One region of the Sagittula sp. NFXS13 genome, then DNA from elsewhere that is predicted to be linked to it. Evidence: riboswitches for the same ligand, from Rfam matches in the RefSeq annotation. Region 1 holds a riboswitch; the other holds the start of a gene.
What was found. Region 1 has a riboswitch for cobalamin ahead of J4E08_RS13040 (DUF1636 family protein). Riboswitches for the same ligand answer to the same signal wherever they lie in the genome.
Positions count from the first base shown of each region.

Region 2: linked by a shared signal. The riboswitch ahead of J4E08_RS01665 (TonB-dependent receptor plug domain-containing protein) and the one ahead of J4E08_RS13040 (DUF1636 family protein) in region 1 are both predicted to bind cobalamin.

Region 1 covers NZ_JAGEMH010000005.1:176,118-181,263, reverse strand. Annotated here, with positions in the region: gene J4E08_RS13050 (hypothetical protein) at 260-418, shown strand; gene bluB (5,6-dimethylbenzimidazole synthase) at 824-1,498, shown strand; cobalamin riboswitch at 1,578-1,786, shown strand; gene J4E08_RS13040 (DUF1636 family protein) at 1,879-2,277, shown strand; gene cobW (cobalamin biosynthesis protein CobW) at 2,279-3,334, shown strand; gene cobN (cobaltochelatase subunit CobN) at 3,344-5,146, shown strand, end outside.
Region 2 covers NZ_JAGEMH010000001.1:341,291-346,436, reverse strand. Annotated here, with positions in the region: gene J4E08_RS01675 (FkbM family methyltransferase) at 1-196, shown strand, start outside; gene J4E08_RS01670 (glycosyltransferase family 2 protein) at 252-1,301, shown strand; cobalamin riboswitch at 1,435-1,641, shown strand; gene J4E08_RS01665 (TonB-dependent receptor plug domain-containing protein) at 1,776-3,578, shown strand; gene J4E08_RS01660 (ABC transporter substrate-binding protein) at 3,604-4,455, shown strand; gene J4E08_RS01655 (FecCD family ABC transporter permease) at 4,455-5,146, shown strand, end outside.

The sequences.
Region 1 (5,146 bases):
AAGGCCGGAGGAAAGACGGCTTCAGCAATGGGTGAAAGCCTCGGTATATCGGGTGCAGAAGTCGTGATCCCGATGGACAGCCCCTGATATCGATTCTGGCAGATCTTTAGGAACTGGCAGACAAGCATCGACGTGGTTCTCTCGCCCTTCCATCTGACATAGCCAGCCTTTTCCGTGCTCGCCATCAGTGCCGGCTTTAGGAACAGAACCTTTCCGCACAGGCCAGCCCGCCGTTCTGTAAACGGTGATTACGGAGATAGTGCAGCTCGACGAGAAGCAGGTGTCGCAATTGCTCAAACGTTTGCAGAGCGACGAGCTGGTGACCATCGCGATCTATGATATGGATCGCCGTGAGAAGCGGATTGGCCTTGAAAAAGCTCGGAAGCGCCGTCCCGATGGTCCAAAAAGGCGACCATGAGTCGGGCGACTATTCCTATCGGTTGGGGTCGGGGGCCCGCCGCTGCGACCGGAGCGGCGTCGTGCCACAGGCAGGCTGTCTGAGGGGAGCTTAAGAGCATTTTGCAGCTTATCGATACGTTTTACAGGCGCACCAGCGGCGAGGAAAGACCGCGTGACTGTTCAAATTCCCTCGCCAGGCGTCGCGCTTTCTGTCAGTCCATGACGAATTCGCCGCCACTTTCCACCCAAAGTGCCACCGCCTGACTACAAAAACCGCAACGACACGCTCGATTTGCACATGCGGCCTTCGGATTGGCCATACCGCAGATATGACTGCATGCGGGAGTTCGATACCTAAGCGTGGCCTCGGGCGACCATCATGGCAAAGCCCATCACATTGCGATTTTCTTTTGCGGAGGCTCATATGCCCAAATCTCCGGCGCCAGAAACGGCGCGTGAATTCAACCCTGACGAGCGTGCCGCGCTGTACGACATAATAAACGCGCGACGGGATGTGCGGAACGAATTCCGCTCAGATCCGTTGGACGAGGCCGCTTTGCGGCGCGTGCTGGAGGCGGCACATGCGGCACCCTCGGTGGGCTTCATGCAGCCTTGGAATTTCATTCTGATCCGCGAGATGGCGCAACGCGAAAAGGTGCAAAAACTCTTTGCCGAGGCCAATGACGAGGCAGCCGAGATGTTCCCCGATGAACGTCGCGACGCCTATCGGGCGTTGAAACTCGAAGGCATCTGCAAGGCCCCTTTGAACATTGCCGTGACCTGCGACCGGACGCGCGGCGGCAAGGTGATACTGGGGCGCACGAACAACCCTGAAATGGACGTATATTCAACGGTTTGCGCCGTTCAAAACATGTGGCTCGCCGCCCGTGCGGAAGGCATTGGAATGGGTTGGGTCAGCATCTTTGACCACGAGGTGCTGAAGCAGATTCTGGGTATCCCGGAACATGTCGAGCTGGTGGCGTATCTCTGTCTGGGTTATGTTGACAAGCTGTTCGATCAGCCTGAACTGGCCGCACGCGGATGGCGTCAGCGCCTGCATCTGGACGACCTCATCATGCAGGAACATTGGACTGACTGACACCACCGATCGCGTCGACAGGTTGCAGGATCAACGAAAAAATCTCCGACACCCCGATTGACAAGCGCATCAGTTTCGAACCAATTGCACGTGTGTTGGTGCCTGTGAGAACAGGTGAAAAGGGAATGTGCGGCCCTCTACTCTGGAGGGTTAAGCACAGCCGCCCCCGCGACCGTGACCGGAAAGGTTGTCCAAAGCCACTGGCGAAAGCCGGGAAGGCAGGACCGCCGCCGGGCCTGAGGCCCGATATCCGCAAGCCGGGAGACCTGCCAACGCAAACCGAGTGTAACCGGACGGGGTGTTCCGGTGACGGAGTGCGCCCTGGCAACAGGACCCTTCCGCCATCTGACCCGCGTCCCATACAAAATGGGACCGAGGATATGACCACAGCTGGCTCAGTTCAGCCGCGCGCAGAGCTTCTGGTCTGCATCAAATGTCGATGCGGACAGGACCTACCTGCCGACGCGCGACGCCCCGGACAGATGTTGTTTGACGAGATCGCCAGCCGCCCCTGTCCCGAGGGCCTGACCGTCACGCCTGTCGAATGCCTTCAGAACTGTGACCATGGCTGCACCATCGCGCTGCGCGGAGGTGATGCCCGCTGGACCTATGTTTTTGGCCGCGTCGATCCAGAGGTGCATCCGGACATGATCCTCGACGGTGCCGCGCAATATCACGAAAGCGCTGAAGGCATCATCCCGTGGCGGCAACGCCCGGAACATTTCAAACGCAACTGCATCGCCCGTATCCCCCCTGTTTCCATGCCCGAGGACGCCTGACATGACCGAACTTTCAAAGCTGCCTGTCACCGTGATCACGGGATTTCTGGGGTCTGGCAAAACGACCCTGATTTCCCACCTGCTGCAAAACCCCGGCGGGCGCCGGCTGGCTGTCGTTGTCAACGAATTCGGCGATGTGGGTGTGGATGGCGAGATCCTCAAGGGCTGCGCCCTGCCCGACTGTCCGGCGGAAAACATCATGGAGCTGGCAAACGGTTGCATTTGCTGCACCGTCGCGGATGACTTCATCCCCACGATCGAGGCACTGATGGCACTGGAGCCGCGTCCCGATCATATTCTCATCGAGACATCCGGCCTCGCCCTGCCGAAACCGCTGCTGAAGGCCTTTGACTGGCCAGACATCCGGTCGCGTATCACTGTGGACGGGGTAATCGCGCTCGCCGATGCAGAGGCAGTGGCCGCCGGGCGATTTGCTCCGAATGTTGCAGCGGTCGACGCGCAGCGCCTGGCAGATGACAGCCTCGATCACGACACCCCTCTGTCGGAAGTTTTCGCGGATCAGATCGCCTGCGCGGACATCATCTTGTTGACCAAGCCCGACCTTGCCGGGCCTGATGGTGTGGCAAAGGCAATGGCCCGGATCGCGCAGGACGCGCCGCGCGCGCTGCCAGTGGTCGAGGTCGCCGAAGGCGCCGTGGACCCGCGCGTGATCCTTGGTCTTGGTGCTGCGGCAGAGGATGACATTGCTGCGCGCCCGTCTCATCACGACGACCATGACGACCACGAGCATGACGATTTCGAGTCGATCGTTGTGGACATCCCCGAACTGGCGGACCCGGCGCAGCTTGTGAACGCCATCGAAGGACTTGCGCGGGATCACAACATCCTGCGGGTGAAGGGATACGCCTCCGTGGCGGGCAAGCCGATGCGCCTTCTGGTGCAGGCTGTAGGCGGTCGCGTGCGGCACCAGTTTGATCGCGCCTGGCGAAAGGATGAGCCGCGACAGGGCAGGCTTGTCGTGATTGCCGAACATGACAACATCGACGCGCAGGTCATTGGCGCGGCCCTGATCCCTGCTCCACAACTCGCTCAGTAGCGCACTCTCATGCACGTCGTTTTCCGCGAAAGTCACGGTCTGGAAGAGACCGCCACACCGACCGATATGGGCCAAAGCCCTGCGGATCTGGTGGTGCTGTCCTTTTCAGACAGTGATCTCGGGGCATTTGCCGCCGGATGGCGACGCGGCGGCGGTCCTGAGGGACGGCTGCCCAGCCTGCGGCTTGCCAACCTGTCTGCCCTGCGGCATCCGCTGTCGGTCGACACTTACGTGGACAATACTCTTGCCGGGGCCAAGGGTGTCCTGATCCGTCTGATCGGCGGATTGCCCTACTGGGAGTACGGCGTCCAACAGGTGCTGCGTCTTGCGAAAGAGAAGGGCATCGCAGTCGCCGTGCTGCCGGCGGATGGACGCGCCGATGAGCGGCTGGATCGTGTCTCGACCCTCCCCGTCTCGACGCTGCGACGGCTGAAGGATCTGTGCGACGCTGGCGGCGAAGTTGCCGCCCAGGCTGCGCTGGCGCAGATGGCGCTTGCGGCCGGGTTCTATGCCAGCCCTGTGCGTGGCAGCAAATCCATGCCGCAAGTCGGCGCGTGGACCCCGGAGAACGGCGTCGTTTGTCCCTTGGCCGACATGCCGGTATCGGACGCGCCGCGCATCCTTGTCGTGTTTTATCGCTCATACCTCGTGGCGGCAGATCTTGCGCCCATCGCGGCCCTTTTCAACAGCTTCCGCGCCAAGGGCCATCACGTTCGTGCGCTGTTTGCGCCCTCGCTCAAGGCCCCGGAGGCGAGCGGCTGGCTGGCGCGTCAGGTTCGCGCTTATGAGCCGAGCGCCATCGTCAATGCCACCGCGTTCAGCGGCAAGGGCGCGTCCGGGGCGTCGCCGCTCGATGCAGGCGAGGTGCCGGTGTTTCAGGTGACGCTGGCCACATCGACGCGAACGGCCTGGGCCGAGTCCGATCGCGGCCTGTCCCCCGCCGATCTGGCGATGCATGTGGTGTTGCCCGAAGTGGACGGGCGGCTGACCGGAGGCGTTATCTCCTTCAAGGAGCCGGGCGAGCGCGACGCCGATCTGCAATTCTCCCGACATACACACGAGGCCGACACGGACCGCATCGAGGCCGCCGTCGCGCGGATCTCCAGCTGGGTGGCGTTGCGCGCGCAACCCGTGCACGAACGCCGTGTCGCGCTTTTGCTGTCTACTTATCCCGGCAAAGACTGGAATATGGGCCATGCGGTCGGACTGGATGCTCTCGCCTCGGCCCAATCGATCCTGGAAGACCTCAACACCGCAGGGTACGATCTGCCGAATGCGGTCGCCGGACTGGAAAAACAGCTTCAGCATCAAGCGTTTGCCGTGCCTGTTGCGGACTACAACGCCGACCTTCAGCGTTTGCCGAAATGTCTTCAGGCCCGTTTGGCAGCCGACTGGGGCGTGCCAGAAGACGACGCAAACGTCCGCGATGGCGCCTTTCATTTCGCAGGGCTGAGACTGGGAAAGTCCGTGGTCGCGCTGCAACCGGAGCGCGGAACGCCCACACGGCGCGATGACGACTATCACGATCTGTCCCGCACCCCGCGCCACGCCTACGTCGCATTCTACCTTTGGCTGCAACGCGCGGCGGACGCTTTGGTTCATATCGGTGCACATGGCACGTTGGAATGGTTGCCCGGCAAATCAGCGGCCCTGTCCGGAACCTGCTGGCCGGAGCTCCTGACCGGCGCTTTGCCCGTCCTCTACCCTTTCATCGTCAACGATCCCGGCGAAGCGGCACAGGCCAAGCGTCGCATCGGCGCGCTCACTCTGGGCCATGTGCCGCCACCCCTGAGGCAAAGTGAGACCCCGGAC
Region 2 (5,146 bases), on a different contig from region 1:
CATCGAAGGCGCGGAGGCCGATGTGCTGCCCGCCGGGGATTGGACCGGCCTGCGTGTGGCGGTGATCGAGCTGCACCCGCAATGGATCGGTCAAAGCGGCGTGCAAGCGGTGTTTGACGCCATGCACAAGGCCGGCCTGAGCTATTTCCCGAAAGCCTCGGAACAGAAGGTCGTGACCTTCCGCAAGGGCTGGTGACGCCGCGCAGGGTCTGTCAGGTTCAGGCCCGAAACACGCCACAGGATTGCGATACATGAACATCACAGCCGTGCTTTTCGTCCGCAACGAAGCGGCCTTCTTGCTGGATTGGATGGCGCATCATCTGGCCTGTGGCGTGACACATGTGGTGGCCCTGTCCAACGCCTGTGACGATGGCACAGATGCGATGCTGGATCGGCTGGCCGAGCTGGGGCATGTGACCCACATCCGCAACGATGGCCCCTATGACAAGGGCGGCATCCAGTTCACCGGGCTGAAACTGGCAGACACATGCAGCGCGGTGCGGGAGGCTGACTGGTTGTTGTCGCTGGACATCGACGAATTCGTGAACGTCCACGTGGGCGACCGTACCCTGCCCGGCCTGATCGCTGCCCTGCCCGACGCGGACGCCATTACGCTCACGTGGCGGCTGTTCGGCAATGCGGGCGTGGTGCGGTTCGAGGACACTCCGATCCCTGAACAATTCACCCGCGCCGCGCCCGAGATCATGCATTGGCCGTGGCGCGCGGCGATGTTCAAGACGCTCTACCGCAACGATGGCACCTACCGAAAGCTCGGCGTGCATCGGCCGCGCAACCCCGATCCCGACCGGGTAGATCAGGGGCGGTGGGTGGATGGATGCGGCAACGCGCTGGATGCACAGTTCCGCACCCGCCGGATCTTTTCCAACTATGGGCGACCCATGTACGCCATGGCGCAACTGAACCACTACCCGCTCGGCGCGATGGAAAGCTACGTGCTCAAGGCCGACCGGGGCCGCGCGGTGCATGCGGATCAATCGCTTGGAATGGATTACTGGGTGGAGAGGAACTGGTGTGTCGCCGAAGACCGTTCCGTGCTTGATCTGCCGGGGGTGGCGGAGCATCGAGCAGGGTTTGCCGCTGATCCGGTGCTAGACCTGTTGCACACGCAGGCCGTCGCATGGCGCAAGGCGCGGTTCGAGGCGCTTTTGGCGCAGGAGCCCATGCGCGCGCTTTTTGCCCGGCTCCTGATGACGCCCCCGGCGCGCCCGGTTCCCCTGGACGCCGCGCGGTTTCTGGCCCGGCACGCCACGATGGCCCGGCAAAGCGACGACACGGACTGAGGGCGACCGCCGTATCGTCCTGCGCAGATCACGTGCACCAAATATCGGCCGCGCGGTGTTGCATTCGCGCCGCACTCCTTGCGTCCGCGCGCTCTACGACCAAGCGACAGCTTTCCCCGTGTGCGCGGCCCGGCTAGTCAGGCGCTGCTTCGGTCCGGACACTTTCCGGATAATAGGGAATGCGGTGCGGGCGATCTGGCCCAATGCCGTGACTGCCCCCGCAACTGTAAGTGGCGAGTGAAGCCGGATGAAACCACTGCGTCAGGCGTTGCCTGCGCGGGAAGGACCGGCCAAGCTGCGACCCACAAGTCAGGAGACCTGCCGAAGAGATCACCCAGCCAGACGCGGGGCGCGTCAGGAGCTACGGTCCCATTCCGTTGAGGTGACGTTTCGTCGGGCCCGTCGGATCTGTCTGTCGGGCACCAGATCTGACCCGTGGTCCCTGACCGGATCACCAAGACGGAGTGTCCGTGTATGACCCACGCACGCATCCTTTGCACCACCGCGCTTTGTGCGCTGGCCTCGACCGCACACGCGCAAGCCTATGACCTTGGCACGCTGGTTCTGTCGGGCAGCCTGTCGCCGGTTCCGGCAGAACAGACCGCCTCCACGGTGGAGATCATCGAAGAAGACGCGCTGTCCGTGGCTGCTGACACCCCGCTTTTGCAGACCCTGTCGCGCCAGCCCGGCCTGTCCTATTCGTCCAACGGCGGGCTTGGCACCACGACCAACCTGCGCGTGCGGGGGCTGGACGTGCGTTATACCGCCGTGCGCTTTGACGGCATCGACATGTCCGACCCGTCCAGTGCGCAGACGTCCTTCAACTTTGGGCGCCTGTCCGGCACGGCCGTGTCGCGGGTCGAGGTGCTCAAGGGCGCGCAATCGGCGCTTTATGGCTCCGAAGCGATTGGCGGCGTGATCAACCTTGAAAGCTGGAAGCCCACGCGTGACGGTGCCTCCGCCGAGGTCGCGCTTGAGGCCGGCAGCTACGAGACCTTCATCGGGTCTGCTTCCACCGGGTATAAATCCGCACGTGGCGAGATCGGCCTGACCTTTGGCCGCACCGCGACGGAGGGGTTCTCCACCCGTCCGGGCAACGATGAGGACGATGGGTTCTGGCAGGATGAGGTCGTGGCCTCGGCCCGCTACGACGTGACAGAGGCCGTCGAAGTGGGCTTCACCGCCTTCTGGCGCGACAGCGAGCTGGACATCGACCGCAGCAACACCAACCCCGATGGACAGAATTTCACCATCGAGCGCGGCGCGCGCGTGTTCGCCGAAGGCAACAACGGCGGCCCGCTGACGGCGCTGCTGGCCTTCAGCCGCTATTCCATCGAGCGCGATGACCCGACCGGCTTCACCACCTTTTTCGACGGTATGCGCGATGAGGCGGAGTTCAAGCTGGGCTACGACGCCGGTGGCGCGATCACCGCGGACTTTGGCCTGACCGGCACCGTGGAAACTGCGGAGACGTCAGGCTTCGATGAGGAAGACGAGGTGAACAGCGCGGCGTTCGGCGAAGTGCGCTGGCAGATGAACGATGCGGCAACGCTGTCGTTCGCCTTGCGTCACGATGACAATTCCGACTTTGGCGGGCAGACCACCGGACGTCTGGCCATGACCTACGGCATTGCCCCCGACCTGATCCTGCGCGCCGTCGCGGGCACAGGCTATCGCGCGCCCTCCCTGTTCGAGCGCTACAGCTCTTACGGCAACCCCGATCTCGACCCCGAGAACAGCCGCACCGCCGAGATCGGCATCGAAAAGCGCTACGGTCAGGACACCTTTGTGAAGGCGACCCTGTTCTACACCGAGATCGACGACCGCATTGACTATGACTTCGGGACCTCGACCTACAATCAGGTTTCCGGCACCACCGTATCCGAGGGGCTGGAACTGTCGGGGGCCTATGCGCTCAATGATGCTGTGACCTTTGCCGGGGCCTACACCTATACCAACGCCGAAACAGATGGCGTCGCGGCACAGCGTGTGCCGCGCTATGATCTGGTTCTGGGTGTGGAAGCAGATCTGTCCCCGCGCCTGCGTGGCAGTGCCGAGGTGCAGCGCCTGGCCGACATCGAGGCGTCGGAATTTGCCCCGACGGATCACAAGGTCGGTGATTACACGCTGGTCAATCTTGGGCTCAGCTACGACGTGATGGACGACAGCGAACTGTACATGCGGGTCGAAAACGCGCTGGACGAGGATTATGAAACCGCTGGCGGCTACAACACCTCCGGTCGGGCTGTCTATGTCGGTATCAAGACCTCCTTCTGAGCATTTTTCGTCGCGGGTCCGGGGGATGCTCCGGGCCTGCGCCGGTCCTTCTGTCATCGCGGCCACGGTCGCGGTGGCTTTGCCTGCCGTGTCGCAGGACATGCCGGAGCGCCCCGAAAGGGTCGTCTCCGTCAACCTGTGCACCGATCAGCTTGCCATGATGCTGGCGGCGGAAGGGCAATTGATTTCCGTCTCTGACGTGGCGCTGGACCCGCAGGTGTCCGCCATGACCGAAGAGGCGCAGAACTATCGCATCAACTACGCGCTGGCCGAAGACATCTATCTCATGCAGCCCGATCTGGTGATCGCGGGCAGCTATTCGGCGCAGGCGACCCTGGATATGCTGGAACGGCTGGGCATTACCGTGGCGCGCTTCGCCCCGGCCTATTCGCTGGCGGAGGTGCGCGATCGCATGGCACAGATGGGCGACCTTCTGGGACGCCAAGAGGCCGCGGACGCCATGATCGCCGATTTCGACGCGCGGCTGGCCGCCCTTCGCGCAGAGGTCGATGAACGTCCCACCGCCGCACTGTATTATGCCAACGGCTACACCTCCGGCGACAAGACCCTGTCGGGCGAAATCCTCGCCGCCGCCGGGTTCGAGAACATCGCAGGCAAGCTGGGCTTTCCCTCCTTCGGGCGCATCCCGCTGGAGGTTCTGGCGCTGGCACAGCCGGACGCGCTGGTCACGTCCCGCCCCTACCCCGGCGCGTCGCGGTCAGAGGCGATCCTCGATCATCCCGTGGTCGAAGCCTTGCGCAAGGGGCGCGCTGATGCGAGCTTCTCCGACAAGGATTGGGTCTGCGGCACGCCCTATGTGCTGCGCGCGATCGAAGGCCTGCGCCCCCTGCGCAACGCCCTGACCAAGGAGCCCTGATGGCACGTCCCGCGCTTTGGCTGTCCCTTCTGACGGTCGGCCTGTTTGTGATCGCGCTGACCCTCGGCCCGGCGCAGATCGGGCCGTTTGAAAGCCTGCGTGCGCTGGTCGTCGACGATTCCAGCCCGCTGACCATGGTCATGCGCGAAATTCGCCTGCCGCGCGCGATCCTTGCGGTGCTGGTGGGCGCGAGCCTTGGGCTGTCGGGCGCCGCGATGCAAGGCTACCTGCGCAACCCGCTGGCAGAGCCGGGGCTGATCGGCGTGTCCGGCGCTGCGGCACTCGGGGCCGTGCTGGCGATCCAGACGGGTGTGGCGGCGACGGTCACCTTGGGCCTGCCGCTGATGGCGCTGGCCGGGGCACTGATCGGGGTGCTGCTGATCCTCGCACTGGCCGGGCCGCGCGGGTCATCCCTGACGCTGATCCTTGCCGGGATTGCGATTTCGGCGCTCAGCGGGGCGCTGACCTCGCTGGTGCTGAACCTGTCGCCCAACCCCTTTGCCGCGTCAGAGATCATGTTCTGGATGATGGGCTCGCTTGCGGACCGGTCGATGACCCACGTTTGGATCGCCCTGCCATTCGTGCTGGTCGGGGGCGGCGTGCTGCTGTCGCTGGGTCGTGGCCTCGACGCGCTGACACTGGGCGAAGACGCGGCCAGCGCCATGGGCATCCGTCTGACCCGCCTGCGGCT